Regions from separate parts of the Streptomyces lienomycini genome, predicted to be linked through region 2. Evidence: riboswitches for the same ligand, from Rfam matches in the RefSeq annotation. Region 2 holds a riboswitch; the other holds the start of a gene.
What was found. Region 2 has a riboswitch for thiamine pyrophosphate ahead of thiO (glycine oxidase ThiO). Riboswitches for the same ligand answer to the same signal wherever they lie in the genome.

Region 1 (3,556 bases), 4.3 Mb from region 2:
GTGGTCGTGGTCGCCGTCGTGGTGGGGCTGTGGGAGCTGACCGAGCGGCTGGAGGAGCGCAAGGGCATCAAGGCGCCCCTCGTGCCGCTCGCGATCGGCGGCGCCGCGATGGTGGTCGCCGGGTACGCGCGAGGCGCCGAGGGCGCGTGGGTCGCCATGGCGCTCACGGCGCTCGCGGTCCTCGTGTGGCGGATGACCGAGCCGCCCGAGGGCTATCTCAGGGACGTCACGGCGGGCCTGTTCGCCGCGTTCTACGTGCCGTTCCTGGCCACGTTCGTCGCCATGATGCTGATGGCGGACGACGGCGAGTGGCGCGTCCTGGTCTTCCTGATACTGACGGTCGTCAGCGACACCGGCGCCTACGCCGTCGGCTGGCGGTTCGGCAGGACCAAGCTCGCCCCCCGCATCAGCCCCGGCAAGACCCGCGAGGGCCTGCTGGGAGCGGTGGCGTTCGCGATGGTGGCGGGCGCGCTGTGCACGCACTTCCTGATCGACGACGGCACCTGGTGGCAGGGCCTGCTGCTGGGCCTCGCCGTCGCCGTCAGCGCCACCCTGGGCGACCTCGGCGAGTCCATGATCAAGCGCGACCTCGGCATCAAGGACATGGGCACCCTCCTGCCGGGCCACGGCGGCATCATGGACCGTCTGGACTCCCTGCTGCCGACGGCGCCGGTCGCGTGGCTGCTGCTGGTGATCTTCGTCGGGTCGGGTTGACAGGCATCCGGTAGCATGGAAAGGGCCTGCGGCGTCTGCTGCGGGCCTTTCCGTGTATCCCCGCCGATGCGGGGGTGTTCCAGTGAGGTCTCCTGGCTTCGGCATGGCCCTGCCGTTGTCCCCGCAGACGCGGGGGGTTGCCACAGGCCCGCCGTCATGAGGAGTTGTCCGACCGTGGCCCGTCCAGCCCCCGGTGAGCTCACCTTCGCCGCACCCCGCGGAGCGAAGCGGCCGCCGCGGCATCTCGCCGACCTCACGCCCGCCGAGCGCAAGGAGGCCGTCGCCGCGATCGGTGAGAAGCCGTTCCGTGCGAAGCAGCTCTCGCAGCACTACTTCGCGCGGTACGCGCACGACCCCGAGCAGTGGACCGACATCCCCGCAGGCTCGCGCCAGGGGCTCCGCGAGGCGCTGCTGCCCGAGCTGATGACGGTCGTGCGGCACCTGTCCACCGACGAGGGGACCACGCGCAAGACGCTGTGGAAACTGTTCGACGGGACGCTCGTCGAGTCGGTCCTCATGCGTTACCCGGACCGGGTCACCATGTGCATCAGCTCCCAGGCCGGCTGCGGCATGAACTGCCCGTTCTGCGCCACCGGCCAGGCCGGCCTGGACCGCAACCTGTCGACCGCCGAGATCGTGCACCAGATCGTCGACGGCATGCGCGCGCTCCGGGACGGCGAGGTCCCCGGCGGCCCTGCCCGGCTCAGCAACATCGTGTTCATGGGTATGGGCGAGCCCCTCGCCAACTACAACCGCGTCATCGGCTCCATCCGCCGGCTCACCGACCCCGAGCCGGACGGGCTGGGGCTCTCCCAGCGCGGCATCACCGTCTCGACGGTCGGTCTCGTCCCGGCGATCCACCGCTTCGCCGACGAGGGCTTCAAGTGCCGCCTCGCCATCTCCCTGCACGCGCCCGACGACGAGCTGCGCGACACCCTCGTCCCCGTCAACACGCGCTGGAAGGTGCGCGAGGTGCTGGACGCCGGGTTCGAGTACGCGGCGAAGTCCGGGCGCCGGCTCTCCATCGAGTACGCGCTGATCCGCGACATCAACGACCAGGCCTGGCGCGGTGACCGTCTCGGGCGACTGCTCAGGGGCAAGCCCGTGCACGTCAACCTGATCCCGCTCAACCCCACGCCCGGCTCCAAGTGGACCGCTTCCCGGCCCGAGGACGAGAAGGCGTTCGTCGAGGCGATCGCGGCGCACGGTGTGCCGGTGACGGTCCGGGACACCCGGGGGCAGGAGATCGACGGGGCGTGTGGTCAGCTCGCCGCGAGCGAGCGGTAACCTGACCGGCGTCAGTGTCGGCAGTACGACTCCATCACCCTCATATCTTCATATTCCGACAGGGGAGCGCCACAGCGCTGAGAGTGCGGCACCGGCCGCAGACCCTCCGAACCTGGCCCAGGTCATTCTGGGTAGGGAGATCGGTCACCACTCGAGCTGTTGCGCCCTGCCCGGGACCCTCGCCAGGGGTTCTGGGCGGGGCCGCGTCTTCTCCTGGTCACCCAGGAGGAATTCAGTGAGCATCACCAAGAAGGTCAGTGTCCTGGCCGTCGGCCTCGGCATGGTCGGCACCCTGGCCGCCTGCGGATCGTCCTCCGACGACGCCGGCGGCTCCGGGGACTCCAAGACCGTGACGCTGGTCAGCCACGACTCGTGGGCCGTGTCGAAGGACGTCGTCGCCGCCTTCGAGAAGCAGTCGGGCTACAAGGTCAGGGTCCTGGAGGACGGCGACGCCGGGCAGGCCGTCAACAAGGCCGTCCTCACCAAGGACAACCCGCAGGGCGACGTCTTCTTCGGCGTCGACAACACCCTGCTGTCCCGCGCCCTCGACAACGGCCTGTTCCAGCCGTACGAGGCGAAGGGCTCCGACCTCGTCCTGCCCGCGTACCGGGCCGACGAGGACAAGCACCGGGTCACGCCCGTCGACACCGGTGACATCTGCGTCAACTACGACAAGGCGTACTTCGCCCGGCACGGGCTGACCCCGCCGAAGTCCTTCGACGACCTGGTCAAGCCCGCGTACAAGGACCTGCTCGTCACCGAGAACGCGGGCAGCTCCTCGCCCGGCCTCGGTTTCCTCCTCGGCACCGCCGCCAAGTACGGCGACGGGGGCTGGGAGGGCTACTGGAAGAAGCTCAAGGCGAACGGCGTCAAGGTCGTCGACAGCTGGGAGCAGGCGTACAACGAGGAGTTCTCCGGCTCGGCCGGCGGCAAGAAGGCCAAGGGCGACCGTCCGCTCGTCGTCTCCTACGCCTCCTCGCCGCCCGTCGAGGTCGTCTACGCCGACCCGCAGCCGTCCACCGCCCCCACCGGCGTCGCCGACGGCACCTGCTTCCGGCAGGTCGAGTACGCGGGCCTGCTCAGCAACGCGAGGAACCCCGAGGGCGGCAAGGCGCTCCTCGACTTCCTGCTGAGCAAGTCCTTCCAGGAGGACATGCCGTTGAACATGTTCGTCTACCCGGTGCGGGAGGGCGCGCAGGTCCCGGAGGTGTTCTCGAAGTTCGGTCCGCAGGCGAAGGACCCGCAGACCCTCGACCCGGCGAAGATCGCCGACAACCGCGACCAGTGGGTCAGGTCGTGGACCTCGCTCGTACTGAAGTGATCCACGAAGAGGGGCGGGCGGTGAAGCGGGCGGTGAAGCGGGCGCGGACCGCGCGCGGGGGCGCGGCGCGGCTCGGTCTGATGGCCGTGCCCGTCGCGTTCTTCGCTGTGTTCTTCGCCTACCCCGTCGCCGCCATCGTCGCGCGCGGCCTGGAGGTCGACGGGGTCTGGCAGCTCGGGCGGATCGGGGACGTGCTCGCGCGCTCCGACGTGCGGCACGTGCTGTGGTTCACGA
Region 2 (3,556 bases):
ACCTCGCCGTGCGCGCCGAGGGCGATCCCGGAGCCGGCGAGCCAGCCGGTGGCCGGGCGGGCTCCGATGCCGACGACGACCGCGCCGGCGGGCAGCCGGGTGCCGTCGTCGAGGACGACCCGGCCGGGCTCGCCGGGACCGCCGGGCTCGACGCGCCGCACGCGCGCGCGGGTGCGCAGTTCGGCGCCCGCGTCGGCGTACCAGGCGGTCATCGGGGCGGCGACCTCGGCGGGCAGCACGTCGGCGAGGGGCCGGTCGGCGGCCTCCACCACGGTCACCGCGCAGCCCGCCTCGCGTGCGGCGGTGGCGAACTCGGCGCCGATCCAGCCCGCGCCGACGACCACGACGTCGTGCTGCCGGGCGAGCACCGGGCGCAGCCGTTCGGCGTCGTCCAGGGTGCGCAGCAGGTGCACGCCGGGCACGCCGTCGGAGCCGGGGAGCCGGACCGGTTCGGCGCCGGTCGCGAGGACGAGGGCGTCGTAGGGCACGGGTCCCCCGGAGGTGTCCAGGACGTGCGCGCCGGGGTCGACGCCGAGCGCCTCGCAGCCCAGCCGCAGGGTGATGCCGAGCTCATCGAAGTCGACGTCGAAGGCGGAGCCGTCCGCGGTGCCGAGCAGGACGGCCTTGGACAGCGGGGGGCGGTCGTACGGTTGGTGCGGTTCGGCGCCGATCAGGGTCACGTTGCCGGTGAAGCCCTGTTCCCGCAGGGCGACCGCGGTCTGCACGCCCGCCATCCCGGCGCCCACCACGACCACCCGGCGCTCCGCGTCCGGCGCCGCCGGCCCCTGTCCCCGTTCCCGCGTCTGCTCGCTCACCCGATCACCATAGACACCCGGCGTCCCGCCGGTCGGCGCGCGTCCACGGTGGGCTGTCCGGCCCCGCCCCACGCGGAGGCTCCCTTACAGGTACCGGTCCCCGCGGGCTAGGCTGGCCGCGCAAGGCACTCGCGGGAGCCCGGACGCACCGGGCTGAGAGGGAGGCTGGCGGCCTCCGACCGTACGAACCTGATCCGGGTCATGCCGGCGAAGGGAGGGGCTGGACGCCCATGTCGTCTCCACCGCACACGCCTCGTACCCCGGGTACGTCGCCTCCGTCCCGTACGCCCGACGTCCTCGTCGTCGGCGGGGGGATCGTCGGGCTGGTCACGGCCTGGCGGGCCGCTCAGCGCGGGCTGGTCACGGCGGTCGTGGACCCCGGGCCGGGCGGCGGGGCGGCCCAGGTGGCGGCCGGGATGCTGGCCGCCGTCACGGAGCTGCACCACGGCGAGCAGACGCTGCTCGCGCTGAACCTCGCCTCGGCCCGCCGCTACCCGGAGTTCGCCGCCGAGCTGACCGAGCTGACCGGCCAGGACCTCGGTTACCGCAGTTGCGGCACGCTCGCGGTCGCGCTGGACGCCGACGACCGCGCCCACCTGCGTGAGCTGCACGCCCTCCAGCAGCGCTCAGGCCTGGAGTCGGAGTGGCTGTCGGGGCGCGAGTGCCGGCGTCTGGAGCCGATGCTCGCGCCGGGCGTGCGCGGAGGGCTCCGGGTGGACGGCGACCACCAGATCGACCCCCGTCGCCTCGCCCGCGCGCTGGTGGCCGCCTGCGAACGCGCGGGGGTGGTCTTCCACCGGGTGTGGGCCGAGCGGCTCACCGTCGGGCGCGGGGACCGGGCCACGGGCGTCGTCACCGCCGACGGCACAACGCTGGCGGCCGGGCAGGTGGTGCTGGCCGGGGGCAGCCTGAGCGGACGCCTGCGCGGCGTGCCGGAGGCCGTGCTGCCGCCGGTGCGGCCCGTGAAGGGGCAGGTGCTGCGGCTGACCATGCCGCGGACGCACGGGCCGCTGCTGAACCGGACCGTGCGCGCCGTGGTGCGCGGCAGCCACGTCTACCTGGTGCCCCGGGAGAGCGGCGAGCTGGTCGTCGGCGCCACCAGCGAGGAGCTGGGCTGGGACACGACGGTCACCGCGGGCGGCGTCTACGAGCTGCTGCGCGACGCCCACGAGCTGGTCCCCGGCATCACGGAGCTGCCCCTGACGGAGACCCGCGCGGGTCTGCGCCCGGGCTCCCCGGACAACGCCCCGCTGCTCGGCCCGACCGCCCTGGACGGACTGCTGCTGGCCACCGGCCACTACCGCAACGGCGTGCTGCTCACCCCGGTCACCGGCGACGTCATGGCGCACGCCCTGACCACCGGGGAGCTGCCGGACGAGGCCCGCCCCTTCACCCCCCGGCGCTTCGGCGCCGGGCCCGCACTCCCGGAACTCCCGGCATCCTCGGAACTCTCGGAGCAGCCCGTATGAGCCCTGTGCGCATCTCCGTCAACGGCGAGCCCCGCGAGGTGGCTCCCGGCACCGCCCTGGACGCGCTGGTGGGCACGCTCACCGCGGCGCCGTCCGGAGTGGCCGCTGCCCTGAACGAGACCGTCGTCCCGCGCGCGCGGTGGTCCGCCACCGCCCTGGCCGACGGCGACCGCGTCGAGGTCCTCACCGCTGTCCAAGGAGGCTGACCATGGCCGACGATCCCTTCGTCCTCGGCGGTACGTCGTACGGCTCCCGCCTCATCATGGGTACGGGCGGGGCGCCCAGCCTCGACGTGCTGGAGCGCGCGCTGGTGGCCTCCGGGACGGAGCTGACGACCGTCGCGATGCGGCGGGTGAACGCCTCGGTGCACGGGTCCGTGCTGTCGGTGCTGGACCGGCTGGGCGTCCGGGTGCTGCCGAACACGGCCGGCTGCTTCACCGCCGGGGAGGCCGTCCTGACCGCGCGGCTGGCGCGCGAGGCGCTCGGCACGGACCTGGTGAAGCTGGAGGTCGTCGCCGACGAGCGCACGCTGCTGCCGGACCCGGTCGAGTTGCTGGACGCCGCGGAGGCGCTGGTCGACGACGGGTTCACGGTGCTGCCGTACACCAACGACGACCCGGTGCTCGCGCGGAAGCTGGAGGACGTCGGGTGCGCGGCGATCATGCCGCTGGGCTCGCCGATCGGGTCCGGGCTGGGAATCCGCAACCCGCACAACTTCCAGCTGATCGTGGAGCACGCGCGCGTGCCGGTGATCCTGGACGCGGGGGCCGGTACGGCGTCGGACGTGGCGATGGCGATGGAGTTGGGGTGCGCGGGCGTGATGCTGGCGTCGGCGGTGACGCGGGCGCGGGAGCCGGTGCTCATGGCCGAGGGCATGCGGTTCGCTGTGGAGGCGGGGCGGCTGGCACGGCGGGCCGGGCGGATCCCCCGGCGGCACTTCGCCGAGGCGTCCTCTCCCGCGGAGGGCCTGGCGGACCTGGATCCGGAGCGGCCCGCCTTCGGGTGACGGCGGGCACGTGTCGCCCACGTCACAGGTCCGCCTCAGTCCCGCCCCGATTCCGGGCAGCGACGCGGGGTGTCGGTGGTGGCTCGTACACTCACCTGCGTGGACACGACCCTTCAGGACCCTCTCGTCGGGCAGGTGCTCGACGGCCGGTACCGCGTCGAGGCGCGGATCGCGGTCGGCGGGATGGCCACGGTCTACCGGGCCGTGGACACCCGCCTGGACCGCGTGCTCGCGCTGAAGGTGATGCACCCGGCGCTGGCGACGGA

Region 1: another riboswitch for thiamine pyrophosphate. It lies ahead of BJ961_RS08005 (thiamine ABC transporter substrate-binding protein); the one in region 2 lies ahead of thiO (glycine oxidase ThiO).

The regions. Positions count from the first base shown of each region.
Region 1 covers NZ_CP116257.1:1,698,900-1,702,455, forward strand. The annotation lists gene BJ961_RS07995 (phosphatidate cytidylyltransferase) at 1-714, shown strand, start outside; gene rlmN (23S rRNA (adenine(2503)-C(2))-methyltransferase RlmN) at 871-2,001, shown strand; TPP riboswitch at 2,052-2,157, shown strand; gene BJ961_RS08005 (thiamine ABC transporter substrate-binding protein) at 2,237-3,322, shown strand; gene BJ961_RS08010 (ABC transporter permease) at 3,298-3,556, shown strand, end outside.
Region 2 covers NZ_CP116257.1:5,981,868-5,985,423, forward strand. The annotation lists gene BJ961_RS27280 (NAD(P)/FAD-dependent oxidoreductase) at 1-815, opposite strand, end outside; TPP riboswitch at 937-1,048, shown strand; gene thiO (glycine oxidase ThiO) at 1,046-2,284, shown strand; gene thiS (sulfur carrier protein ThiS) at 2,290-2,490, shown strand; gene BJ961_RS27295 (thiazole synthase) at 2,493-3,290, shown strand; partial or broken gene pknB (Stk1 family PASTA domain-containing Ser/Thr kinase) at 3,390-3,556, shown strand, end outside.